DNA from 4 places in the Paenibacillus terreus genome. Region 1 is predicted to be linked to each of the others. Evidence: riboswitches for the same ligand, from Rfam matches in the RefSeq annotation. Region 1 holds a riboswitch; each other region holds the start of a gene.
The links. Region 1 has a riboswitch for thiamine pyrophosphate ahead of thiM (hydroxyethylthiazole kinase). Riboswitches for the same ligand answer to the same signal wherever they lie in the genome.
Positions count from the first base shown of each region.

Region 2: another riboswitch for thiamine pyrophosphate. It lies ahead of ACE5KN_RS25660 (ABC transporter substrate-binding protein); the one in region 1 lies ahead of thiM (hydroxyethylthiazole kinase).
Region 3: another riboswitch for thiamine pyrophosphate. It lies ahead of ACE5KN_RS12450 (thiamine phosphate synthase); the one in region 1 lies ahead of thiM (hydroxyethylthiazole kinase).
Region 4: another riboswitch for thiamine pyrophosphate. It lies ahead of ACE5KN_RS17650 (hypothetical protein); the one in region 1 lies ahead of thiM (hydroxyethylthiazole kinase).

Region 1 is NZ_JBHIRX010000017.1:57,413-60,634, forward strand. It holds gene ACE5KN_RS24185 (alpha/beta fold hydrolase) at 1-226, shown strand, start outside; gene ACE5KN_RS24190 (cold-shock protein) at 300-515, opposite strand; gene ACE5KN_RS24195 (cold-shock protein) at 623-823, opposite strand; TPP riboswitch at 1,251-1,355, shown strand; gene thiM (hydroxyethylthiazole kinase) at 1,567-2,373, shown strand; gene thiD (bifunctional hydroxymethylpyrimidine kinase/phosphomethylpyrimidine kinase) at 2,379-3,200, shown strand.
Region 2 is NZ_JBHIRX010000019.1:86,037-89,258, reverse strand. It holds gene ACE5KN_RS25665 (MTH1187 family thiamine-binding protein) at 1-198, opposite strand, end outside; gene ACE5KN_RS25660 (ABC transporter substrate-binding protein) at 226-1,275, opposite strand; TPP riboswitch at 1,410-1,520, opposite strand; gene ACE5KN_RS25655 (bifunctional 2',3'-cyclic-nucleotide 2'-phosphodiesterase/3'-nucleotidase) at 2,041-3,222, shown strand, end outside.
Region 3 is NZ_JBHIRX010000005.1:280,002-283,223, reverse strand. It holds gene thiO (glycine oxidase ThiO) at 1-447, opposite strand, end outside; gene ACE5KN_RS12450 (thiamine phosphate synthase) at 508-1,107, opposite strand; TPP riboswitch at 1,242-1,351, opposite strand; gene ACE5KN_RS12445 (ABC-F family ATP-binding cassette domain-containing protein) at 1,484-3,034, opposite strand; gene ACE5KN_RS12440 (protein kinase domain-containing protein) at 3,192-3,222, opposite strand, start outside.
Region 4 is NZ_JBHIRX010000009.1:207,035-210,256, forward strand. It holds gene ACE5KN_RS17640 (alpha/beta hydrolase) at 1-571, opposite strand, end outside; gene ACE5KN_RS17645 (IclR family transcriptional regulator) at 867-1,610, shown strand; TPP riboswitch at 1,707-1,819, shown strand; gene ACE5KN_RS17650 (hypothetical protein) at 1,825-2,025, shown strand; gene thiC (phosphomethylpyrimidine synthase ThiC) at 2,065-3,222, shown strand, end outside.

The sequences.
Region 1 (3,222 bases):
TGAAGACCTGCGTCCTGACCTTGCACAAATTCAGGCGCCAACCTGGATTTTGCATGGCGCGCTTGACCAAATCGCCCTGTATCCGTTGGCCCTCCAAATGCAGCAGGGCATTCGCGGGTCACGCCTGATCCGCTTCGCTCACAGCGGTCATGCGGTGTTTTACGATGAGCTGGAGCTGTTCAACCGTACGCTCCTGCATATTTTGCAGTATCCTCAGTCCTCTTAGTCCATTCGGCAGACATGAAAAGGCACCGACCTTTGGTCGGTGCCCCTGATTAAAACGGATAATGGCTGTAATCTTAACTATTCTTGGCTGGCGGGAAGGCGGTATTGACAAGCACGACTAGCTTTTTCTCGCTTTTCTCCATCACGGAACCGCATAGAGAACAGGTTGGCTGAGCAGAGAATGCAAAATTATCTCTCATCCAGCCCTTACACGTATCACTGGTGCAAGACCAAATTACAGTGATCTCCTCTGGAGTCTCTTCCATTGGTTTTTTGCGCGAATTGTACATGAAAGTCCCCTCTTTTCCCATGAATTGTTATAAAGCGATTTAAAGATATCTGTCCCTCCGCCAGAAAAGAAAAGCCCCAAACAAGAGTTCGGGGCAGCAGGGCAGAATTACAGTTTTACAACGTTCTCAGCTTGTGGTCCGCGGTTTCCTTCAACAACATTGAACTCGACACGTTGGCCTTCGTCCAATGTTTTGAAACCGTCGCCTTGGATTGCGCTGAAGTGTACGAATACATCGTTACCGCCTTCAACCTCAATAAAACCAAAGCCTTTCTCTGCGTTAAACCACTTAACTGTTCCTGTTTGCATGTGGAAATACCTCCAAATAAATATTTATATGACCTTTATTTTTGTGCAAAAATAAAAATTCACATATTGTACAAGGTTACCCTTAACCCAAGACAATAACCCTCTACAATATGCGAATGCAGGTCCGTCGTATTCCAGTAATTTCATTATAGCACACTTAGAATACAATTACCAGCTAGCGAAAAATAACATTTTCTCCTATGTATTCGCTTAAGCGGAGATGCTTACGTAACGCTGCTTTTTCCCTGTATCGCCATCGTGTCTGGTCATTATCAAGTTTTAGGGGACACTTGCCTATCTTATTTATTTCCTGCTTTTCCGTTTCTATACCCCCTGCTGAAAAAAATGTTCCGCTTATTTTTGAACCTTTACAATCTGCGCTCAACATGTATATAGTATATGCAGTCATGAATCGAATAGAGACTTGTTCAATCACTAGGGGAGCCTTCCAGGCTGAGACGAAGCTGTACGCTTCGGACCCTTTGCACCTGATCTGGATCATACCAGCGGAGGAAAGTGAGACGAAACGTCCAGCGGCATTAATTGGCCCGTATTAATTATTTTTTGTGGACCCGTCCTTTTCTCCGGAAATGGACGGGTCTTTTGCGTGTAAAAGAAGCCCGACCGCGGAGAAATCATCCTCCACGCGCGCAAACCGAGGAAGGTTACGTCACTTTGCAGCAACACCGGATGCCCGCCAGAAAAACGTAGACAGCATTAATTTATTGAGGGAGGAATAAGATATGCAATTCCTGACTAAAGTAAGGGAACAAAATCCGCTTATTCACAACATCACTAATATCGTGGTCACGAATTTTACTGCCAATGGGCTGCTGGCATTGGGAGCTTCGCCGTTTATGGCGGATTCGCACGAGGAGGTGGCCGATATCGCCGCGATGGCAGGTGCCGTCTCGCTGAACATCGGCACGTTGAACCCCCATTCCATCAAGGCGATGACCCTTGCCGGGCAAGCTGCCAATGCACAAGGTATTCCTGTCGTCCTGGACCCTGTCGGGGCGGGAGCGACGCCCTTCCGTACCGCAACCACCCATCAGCTGGTCTCCGATATAAATATTACCGCGCTGCGCGGCAATGCCGCTGAAGTCGCCAATGTCGCCGGCGATCATTGGGAGGTTAAAGGCGTGGACGCCGGTCAAGGTTCGGGAGATGCGCTGCAGCTCGCCCGTAAAGCCGCCCGCAAGCTGGATTGTATCGTCATTGCCACCGGAAAGGAAGACATCGTCACCGACGGATCCACGACCTTTCTCATTGCCAATGGACATGCGCTCCTCACCAAGGTGACCGGAGCCGGCTGTCTGCTCAGCTCGGTCGTAGCGGCATTCCTGGCTGTGGCCGGCGAGCGGCAGCTGGAAGCGGCGGCTGAAGCCGTATCCTTCTATGGCGTTGCTGCGGAACTTGCAGCAGCCCGCACAGAAGGCCAGGGACCGGGCAGCTTTCAGATCGAATTTCTGAACCAGCTGTCCCTGGTGGATGAAGAAAGCCTGCGCCGGCTGTCCTCCATCACCCGGGTGCCGGAAAGCTTAGGGTGAGCGGTATGACGATAGCGAAAGCACTAACCATCGCCGGTTCCGACAGCGGCGGCGGCGCAGGCATTCAGGCGGATCTCAAAACCTTCCAGGAGCTTGGCGTTTACGGCATGTCCGCCCTCACGGCAGCTACTGCGCAGAATACACTGGGTGTGCAGGGAGTCTTCCCGCTCACGCCCGAAGCGGTCGCCCGCCAGCTTGATTCGATCGGCAAAGATCTCACGCCGGATGCCGTAAAGACCGGCATGTTGTTCAGTGCGGATATCATTGAGGCGATTGCGGATCGAATCGCCCATTACGGATGGGGCAATCTCGTCATTGATCCCGTTATGGTCGCCAAGGGCGGGGCGTCCTTGCTAAAGGCTGACGCCGTAACGACCCTGATCCGTGACCTGTTTCCGCTCGCACTAATCATTACCCCGAACCTGCCCGAGGCGGAAATGCTCACCGGTATGCAGCTGTACAAAGCCGAAGATATCAGGGAAGCGGCACGGCGCATCCACAACATGGGGCCGGATATGGTCATCATGAAGGGCGGGCATGCCGGCGGGGAACTGGCCAGGGATCTTTTGTATGACGGCACTGGATTTACGGTGTTTGAAAGTCTGCGGATACGCACAGAGGCGACACACGGCACCGGCTGCACCTATTCCGCAGCGATTACGGCCGGTCTGGCAAGCGGGCTGTCCGCGATTGAAGCTGTTCGGGTCGCCAAGGATTTCATTCAGGCAGCGATTGAGGACAGCCTCGGCATCGGCTCAGGCCATGGACCGACGAACCATTTTGCTTACCGGCAAAGACGCTCACAGAACGGTGGTGTGCTGAATTGAACGATTCCTATAACGTGCGCAT
Region 2 (3,222 bases), on a different contig from region 1:
AGTGAGCGCTGTGTGCATCTCCTTCACGACGTTCAGCAGTTCGTCCAGCTCGCCCTCCATGGTCGTCTCCAGCGGATTGACCTGATGTTTGACGCCTGAGCGCTGGATCACCTCGATCGCTTTGTCGACGTAAGGAATGGTGTCCTCTCCGCCGGGGGTTTTGGGAATCACCTGAATACTCAACAATGTGCTAGCCATGGAAAACCGTCTCCTTTCCGGGTCAAATCAGGATTTGCCGTCTTCCGGCAGGAAATCATTGGTGAAGGCTTTATCAGCCTCCAGTGGCTTGTCAAGCAGCTTGCGTTCATACATCCAATCGGCATAGTTCTTCCAAACCTCCGCCTTCTGGATGCCCCACTGCGGAGCATCGTCCTGGTAGCGCGGGCTCAGCCATTTCTGGCTTGCCAGTACAAGCTCTTTATCCAGCTCGGGCACGGCTTTCGATAGAACTTCCGCCGCCTTTTCCGGCTGGTCAATGGCATATTGATAGCCTTTGGCCGTGGCACTCATGAACGCTTTTACAAGCTCGGGGTCATTTTTAATGGTATCTTCATTTGTAACGATGACCGGTGTGTAATAGTCCAGACTCTTGGAGTAGTCCTTGACATATAGCATATCAAGCTGCTCACCGCGCAGCTCGGCTTCAATTCCTGTCCATGCATAGAAAATCCAGGCGAAATCGATATCACGCTTGACTGCAGTGAAGTAATCCGCATTACCCATGTTGATGTTTTGGACCTTGCTGACATCGCCACCATCCAGCTCCATAATGGATTTCATGACAGCCTCCTCAACCGGGGAGCCCCAGCCGCCGTATTTCTTGCCTTCAAAATCCTTCGGGGACTTGATGCCGCGATCCACTGGCGCGGCAAAGCCGGACGTATTATGCTGAATCACGGCCGCAATGGAGACGAGCGGAACGCCCTGTGTGCGAGCCTGGGTCACGCTTTCCTGATAGCTGATGCCGAACGGAACCGCATTGGAGGCGACCATCTGATCCGCGCCGCCTTCTCCGGGCTGTACAATCTCCACATTCAGACCGGCTTGTTCATAGTATCCCTGGTCTTTGGCCACATACAAGCCGGTATGGTTGGTGTTGGGGGTCCAGTCCAGCACCACCTTTACGTCTTTCAGCTTTCCGGTTGCCGAACCGCCGCCGCCGGAAGGTCCGGAAGCATTCGTATTCTGTGGAGCGGACGATTGCCCTCCGCAGGCTGTCAGAATCAGGAGCAGGGAACATACCGCGCCAAGGCCCCATTTTTGCAAAGAAAACATTTTTTCTTCTCCCCTCTTTATTACCCGTGCTCTTCCTGCAATGCTTGTCATCTGCCGTGATCCTGCAAAAAAAGCGCCCCGTTGTCCGGGGCGCCTGTAATCTACCAAAGGAAAGGATGACGATGCCAAAAAGGCATGTCACTCTATTGCGATTCCTACGCTGGCATTACCCAGATCAGGTTGTAAGGGTCAGTGTCTGGGGACACAATCTCAGCCGGCCGATTCCAGCACCCCTGGCATGTTGTATGAAGGAGCATCAAGACGGCAAGCCGCTGCCTGGATGCGTCCGCATTGTTGAAGATTTTGCGGGTTCAGTAATGATGAACTAACGTTGATTATATGCCTTCCCGCCCGGAGTGTCCAGAGGGGGGAGTGGGCGATTTAACGGACCCGGGGTGGGCACCGCCTTCCTTTGGGTTACAATATGTTACATTAACTTACACAGAGCCGTGGTTTGGGATAAAAACTCTATTCATTTTCTCATGCTTCGATTAGAATGAGAATCAATCAGGTGATTTTTTTATGATAAGATTTACAAGAGGTGTGCATAGATTTTACATACACAAATTACAATCATTGCTTGTGGGTCTTGCCTTCTGCCTATGCAGGGATAAATCGCCTGATTATTTTTTAGATTATAGAATTTTTAAGTTTTCAGCGGAGCTGAACAATTCTATAATCGCAAGAAAAATTTCCGCTTATCGCGGTCTGGCTTCTGTGAAAGTACATCGATGGGCATTTATCTTACATTAGGAGGGGTTAATCTTGAAATTTCGGAAAAAAGGGTTGAAGAGCCTGGCAGCGACAATTGTAGCGTTCAACGTGCTTGCACTGCCGGCCGTGCCGACCTGGGCTGCTGAAGGCAGCGCTGAGGTAAAGCTGCGTATTATGCAAACGACCGACCTGCATGTGAACCTGCTGAACTATGACTACTATACGGACAAGCCGACAGACGAATATGGGCTTGCCAAGACAGCCACACTCATCAAGCAGGCGAGGGGGGAAGCCAAGAACAGCATGCTGTTTGACAGCGGCGACCTGATTCAGGGCAATCCGCTCGGAGACTATGTGGCGAAAATCGACCCGCTTAAGGACGGAGAGACCCACCCTGTATACAAAGCCATGAATCTGCTGGACTATGATGCCGCCACGCTGGGCAATCATGAATTCAATTACGGACTCGATTATCTTCAGAAAGCGCTTAAGGGTGCCGATTTCCCTTACATCAATGCCAATGTATATGTTGATGACGGGGACAAAGATGAAAGCAATGATAAAAACTATTTTACGCCATACCGGATTATCGATAAAAAAGTCGTTGACGAGGACGGGACGGAGCACACGCTTAAAGTCGGGGTGATCGGTCTGCTGCCTCCGCAGATCAATCAATGGGACGAGGCCAATCTGAAAGGAAAGGTTATTGCCAAAGATATTGTGGAGACGGCGAAGAAATTTGTTCCGCAAATGAAGGCGGACGGGGCGGACATCGTGATTGCGCTCGTGCACAGCGGATATGAGGACACCCCCGAGACTCCGAACATGGAGAATGCGGTTAAATATTTGAGCCAGGTGGACGGCATTGATTCCATCCTGTTTGGCCATGCTCATAAGGTGTTTCCAAGTGCAGCCTTTGAAGGCATGTCAGGTGTTGATGTGGGAGCCGGAACGATTAACGGAATGCCGGCTGTTGAATCCGGTTACTGGGGGGACAACCTGGGTGTTGTCGATCTGGATCTGGAATTGAAGGATGGCAAATGGACTGTCGCGGACTCGCAATCCGTTGCCCGCCCGATCTATGACAAGACCAGCAAAGCATCCCTGGCTGAGCCGGACCCTGATGTAGTGAAAGCCGTTTATGAAGAGCATACCAAAACGCTGGAGTATGTGCGCGGACCGGTTGGTAAGACAACTGCACCGATCAACAGCTATTTTGCCCTTGTTGAGGAC
Region 3 (3,222 bases), on a different contig from region 1:
GGTTTCCCGCTCGCGGAACAAGCCCCCGAGTGCCTGCCCTGACAAGCCGGGAATCCTTCTGGAAATCTCTGCGGCATCCCACCATTCCGCAGCAGATCCATCCTTGCTTCCAGCCATAGCCGACAAGCGTGCCGCATCCTCCTGAGTCCGGGCAGGAATCACGAAGCCTGTGGTGGTATAACCTGTTGCCAGTCCTGTCAGCTCTTCAAGCTCCCGCACCAGTTTCTCGAACTGATCGCGGCTGCGCAGTGCCAATGCGGCCAGCTGCGGATGGGCAAAAACCTCGCACTCCGCGGCCAGCATTCCCGCCGCCGCCCGTGTGGCCCCTTGACCCGGAACCGATTTTTCGATCAGCATCGTTTTGAAGCCCCGCTTCGCCAGCTGATAGGCGATGGAGCTGCCGATCACTCCCGCACCGATCACAGTACAGTCTGCCGAATAGCACATACCGATCTCCTCCCATTTTCCTGTATTTATCGGGATTCATCTGATCTGTTACACCCTGCTTCAAGTCATGAGCAAACTTCTATATTCCTTTGCCACCTCTGCCGGATTTTCCGCCTTCCAGATACCTGACATCACGGCAATTCCGGAGGCACCTGCCCGCTTGATATCCGGCACATGCTGAGGCTGAATGCCGCCAAGCGCGATAACCGGTATGGAGACGGCACAACAGAGCTCTTCCAGGCTGCTCAATCCCCGCGGCGGCAGCCCGGGCTTGGAAGGGGAATCGTATATATGGCCGAATAGCACATAATCGGCCCCCGCCTGCTCTGCAGCCAGCGCTTCCGGCAGCGAATGGACGGATGCCCCGCAGCGCAGCTCCGGAAACATCCGCTTTACAAGCGGCAGCGGCAGGCTGTGAGAAGTGAGCTGTACCGCCCCGGCACCAAACAGCAGCGCCGCATCCACACGGTCGTTAACCGCGAGCTTGGACGGCGGGCAGCAGACGCCCTCCGACACCGTGGACATAAATGCATACAGTTCCGCAGCGCTCAGCTGCTTCTCCCGAATATGAAGCAGATCGATTTCCGGTTCAATCAGCCGCATAATGTCTGCCGTTTGTTCAGCGCTTTGGCAGCCGTCCGTAATAAGGTGAAGTTCCATTAGCTTGTTGCCTCCATGACAGTGATTCGGGAACGCCAAAAAGCCGCTTCCCGGTCAGGAAGCGGCTGAACTTGAATGTTCACCGATTACAAGGAACAGCACCCCGCTCATAAGCGGGACGCATATACTCTGTATTCGGCTAATGTCCACTTCCCTACGCTGGTATGATCCAGATCAGGTGCAAAGGGTCCGGAATGCATTTCTTCCGTCTCAGCCGCCGGCCGCGGCTCCCCCAGTGTGATACAGGTCTGATTAATCGCCTGTATGACTTTATATGCTTTTGTAATCCCATTTCATGGTAGCACAATCCCGTTCACTTGCCTAGACGTGCATCATATTTCATTCAGAAAAGTCCAAAGCTGCACTTTTCTGCACATCAGGCTTTCGCCGACCACTCTTCCACATTCCATACTCTCGTTACCCAATCCTTGTAAAAATCGGGCTCGTGGGATACGAGCAGCACGGTGCCTTTATATTCCTTCAGCGCACGTTTCAGCTCATCCTTTGCCACCACATCCAGATGGTTCGTCGGTTCGTCAAACAGCACCCAGTTGCTTTCACGCATCAGCAGCTTGCAGAGACGTACCTTGGCCTGCTCTCCCCCGCTAAGGGCGGACAGCGGACGGGTAATGTGATCATTTTTCAGTCCGCAGCGGGCAAGATGGGCACGGACCTCATGCTGATTCAGATGCGGGTACTCATTCCACACATCGTCAAGCGGTGTAATCCGCTCAGGGCGAACCTCCTGCTCGAAATAGGCTGGATACAGAAAATCTCCAGTATAGGTTTTGCCGCTCAGCGGAGGGATTTTGCCAAGAATCGTTTTGAGCAGCGTCGATTTGCCGACACCGTTATAACCGACGATGGCGATCTTCTCGCCCCGTTCAATGGTTATGGACATTTTCGGCAGCAGCGGGTGGCTGTAGCCAATCTCAAAGTCAATGCCTTCAAAGACCGTTTTGCCGCTGGCCCGCGCTTCCTTGAACTGGAACGTCGGCTTTGCCGCTTCTTCCGGCTTGTCTATCCGATCAATCTTATCAAGCTGCTTCTCACGGCTCTTGGCCCGGCCGGATGTGGAGGCACGCGCCTTGTTGCGCTGGATGAAGTCCTCCTGCTTTTTGATATACTCCTGCTGTTTTTCATAAGCCTCGATATGCTGCGTCTTCTGGATGTCAGCCATTTCAAGGAACTTCTCATAGTTGGCCGTATAGCGGTTCAGCTTGCCAAACTCCAGATGATAAATGACGTTGACGACCTGATTCATAAACTCAGTATCGTGGGAAATCAGCATAAAGGCATAAGGGTAATCCTTCAAATAACGCGTAAGCCATTCGATATGCTCAACGTCCAGGTAGTTCGTCGGCTCGTCCAGCAGCAGCACATTCGGCTTCTCCAGCAGCAGCTTGGCCAGCAGCACCTTCGTGCGCTGTCCCCCGCTTAATGTCGCTACATCGCGGTCCAGTCCGATGGCGCCAAGCCCAAGGCCGTTGGCCATTTCCTCCACTTTCACATCGATCAGATAAAAATCGCCGATCTCCAGCTGCTCCTGAATTTCTCCCATCTGCTCCAGCAGCACTTCAAGCTCCTCCGGCGAGGCTTCGGCCATTTTATCTGTAATGGCATTCAGCTCTTTCTCAAGCTCAAGCAGCGGCAGAAACGCATCCTTGAGCACATCGCGCACCGTCTTACCCGGCGTCAGCTTTGTATGCTGGTCCAGATAACCGTAACGAACCTTCGGCGTCCATTCGACTTTGCCGTTGTCACGCAGCTGCTGTCCTGTCAAAATATTCATCAGCGTCGATTTGCCGACACCGTTGGCTCCCACCAGACCGACACGCTCTCCCGGCAGCAGGCGGAACGATACATTTTTGAATAATGTCCTGTCCCCAAAATTATGGGAAACGTCTTCTACAGTTAATAAACTCATTTCCGTTAGCAGACTCCTTTAGCTCTTACTTATAAACACGATCAATAAACTTCAATATGACTTCAGGTTGGCTTTCAAAGCCTTATTGTAGCATAAGAAGGAGCTCTACCGGAACCTGCAAAACAAAAATGCATCGCCAGATACACACCGCGTGGTCTCACCATCTTCTGAAAGAAGCAAACAACGGC
Region 4 (3,222 bases), on a different contig from region 1:
CAGTGCCTGCCCCCATGGAAAAGCCCCAGACGATAATTTCCTGGGCTCCTCGCTGCTTGGCAAGCTGAATGGCGCCGAGCAGCTGCTGAGATTCAGCCCGGCCTCCCGTAGCAACCTCCCTGTTGGTCTGGGAGGCAAAGCCGTAATCGAACATTACGACATTAAACCCTTGTCTGTGCGCATAATGGGCCAGATCATACATGGGAATCCAGCTTTCCTCGCGGTTTGCGCCATAACCGTGGCTGAAGACAATCGTTTTATTGGAATTCGGCGCAGGGATATACCAGCCCTGCATCATGCGGCTGCCGTCCTTGGCGGGAAAGGTCACTTCCTCATATGCCATGTCCTTGGCCAGCAGCGGATTGGAGTACAGGGGGGCTACAGTCGGATTGGACAAAAACCAGACGATATACGCATGCAGCGCGATAAAACAAAACATAAAAAAGAATACAACCGACAATACAAGCGCAATGATGATATGCTTGAACCGGATTAACCGGGGTGACAGCTGGGCGGGCGGCTCGTTGACAGCAGGCTGCACGGATGTGCCGCCCTGGGGTGTCGCAATCATCGGAGAGCCTCCTTGATCATTAATAAAGTTCGTTTGGGCGTGCTGTATCAGCACCACATACTTAATCGTAAAAGGCCGCAGCACCAAAGTCAATTCGACAGCAAATGATAATATTTGCCTCTTTCATATATACCGCGCTGCCGCTAAAACAGTTTACAGTGTATCCTGATATTATATATAATTTATGTAACCCGGTTTCATTAAGTGAAACGAATAGGCTGAAAAATTGACTGTCTGCAGCCATTAGTGGTCTGTTGAACATATCGCTAAATTCAAGGGAGAGAGGGGGGGCGCCATGGAGGACCGGAAGCTGACCGTTCGTGCTGTCGAACGGGCCCTGGACATTTTGATGTGTTTTACGGAAGCCACCGATTTGGGGCTGACGGAAATTGCGGCAAAAATCGGGCTGCACAAAAGCACGGTTCACCGTCTGCTCACGACGCTGGAGGAAAGAGGTTTTGTCATCCGCAATACAGCTACGGAAAAATATCGGCTGGGCATTCGGATCTGGGAGCTGTCGACCCATATGTCACGCAATGAGGACCCGGCGGTGCTGCTGCTGCCATTGATGGAGAAGCTGCGCGACCGTTTGGGGGAAACGGTGAGCCTGTATATACGGGATGGAGATGAACGTATCCGTATCCAGGCTGTACAGAGTACACAGGCCATACGCCGTGTGGCGACCGTCGGAGCCCGCATGCCTCTGTCCGTAGGCGCGTCAAGCAAGGTGCTGGTGGCATTCGCTTCGCCGGAGGAGCTGGAGCAGCTGAAGAAGGGCCCCGAGCTGCAGACTTTGGCCGGAGATGAAGCATACTGGAAGCAGCTTGAGGAAATACGGGCCAAGGGTTATGCCACAAGCTATGAAGAGCGCGAGCCCGGAGCCGCGGCCGTATCCGCCCCGATTATGAATCATCGAGGGGAGATTACAGCGGCTCTCTCCGTCTCCGGTCCGGTGAGCAGGCTGTCGCCCGAGACCCTGCATGAATTTGCCCCTGTTATCGTGGAGGCAGGCAAGGAAATGGGCATGCTGCTTCCTTAAGGGGTTGCCAAACCGTCCCTTTTAGGCTAACCTGAATTGGAAGGCGGAGCCATCCGCCTGTGAACAGCATAGTTTTGATCGGCGGCATGAAGCTGCCGAAGTTACTGGGGGGGCCCGTAGTACCGGGCTGAGATGGAACCGTTCCAGGTTCCGGACCCTTTGCACCTGATCTGGATCATACCAGCGTAGGGAAGTAACCGGCCAATGAAATCAAATGGATGGGCAGTATGTGCTGCAGTCAGGGAATGACCCGGGCTGTGCACGGAGCCTGTTTGTATACAGCCGGTTCCCTCGGGAACCGGCTTTTTCATTTGCTGCAAAATGTACATCGTACCGCCGCTACCCGCAAGGACAAGGCAGCGTGCTGGTCCGTATTTTGCAGCCGGCCGACAGCATCATTTTTTCTCCGGTATGATCCCGATGAGGAATTTGGCGACTCGGGAGGAATAAGCAAATGACAGAGAGCAAGCGGAAAACAGCAGCGGAGGGCAGCACAAATACGGTAATCGGGACCTTTCCTGCCAGCACTAAGGTCTATATCCAGGGTTCAAGACCGGATATCCTCGTGCCTGAAAGAGAGATAGCACTGCATGACACCCATACACCGCAGGGGATTGAGCATAATGCCCCGCTGCGTGTATACGACACCAGCGGTCCCATGACCGACCCGTCGTATCAGGCGGATATCCGCAAGGGACTGCCCAAGCTGCGCCGGGCGTGGGTTGAGGAGAGAGGGGATGTCATGCGTTACGAAGGCAGGGCTGTGAAGCCTGAGGATAACGGACTTCGGGCAGGGACCCGCCCTGCGGAGGAGTTTCCGGGTGCTGTCAGCCAGCCGCTGCGCGCGCAGCCGGGGGGCAATGTCACCCAGATGCATTATGCCCGCCGGGGAATGATAACACCGGAGATGGAATTTGCGGCGATCCGGGAGGGGGTTGATCCGGAATTTGTACGCCAGGAGCTGGCCAGCGGAAGGGCCATACTGCCCTCGAACATCAACCACCCGGAGAGTGAGCCAATGCTGATCGGCCGCCATTTTCATGTTAAAATCAACGCCAATATCGGCAACTCGGCGGTAACCTCCTCCATAGAGGAGGAGGTGGAGAAGATGACCTGGGCTGTAAGATGGGGAGCAGATACGGTGATGGACCTGTCAACAGGCCGCAACATCCATACGACTCGCGAGTGGATCATCCGCAACTCTCCTGTGCCAATCGGAACGGTGCCGCTGTATCAGGCGCTGGAGAAGGTCAATGGGGAGGCCGAAGCGCTGACCTGGGAAGTGTACCGGGATACGTTGATTGAGCAGGCGGAGCAGGGAGTGGATTATTTTACGATTCATGCCGGCGTGCTGCTCCGTTATATTCCGCTGACCGCCAAACGGATGACGGGCATCGTATCGCGGGGCGGGTCCATCATGGCAGCGTGGTGCCTGGCCCATCACCAGGAGAACTTTCTGTATACACACTTCGAAGAGATCTGTGAAATCATGAAGACCTATGATATTGCCTTTTCGCTCGGGGATGGTCTGCGTCCGGGCAGCATTTACGATGCCAACGATGAAGCTCAGATGGCTGAACTGGCGACGCTGGGCGAGCTGACGCAGATTGCC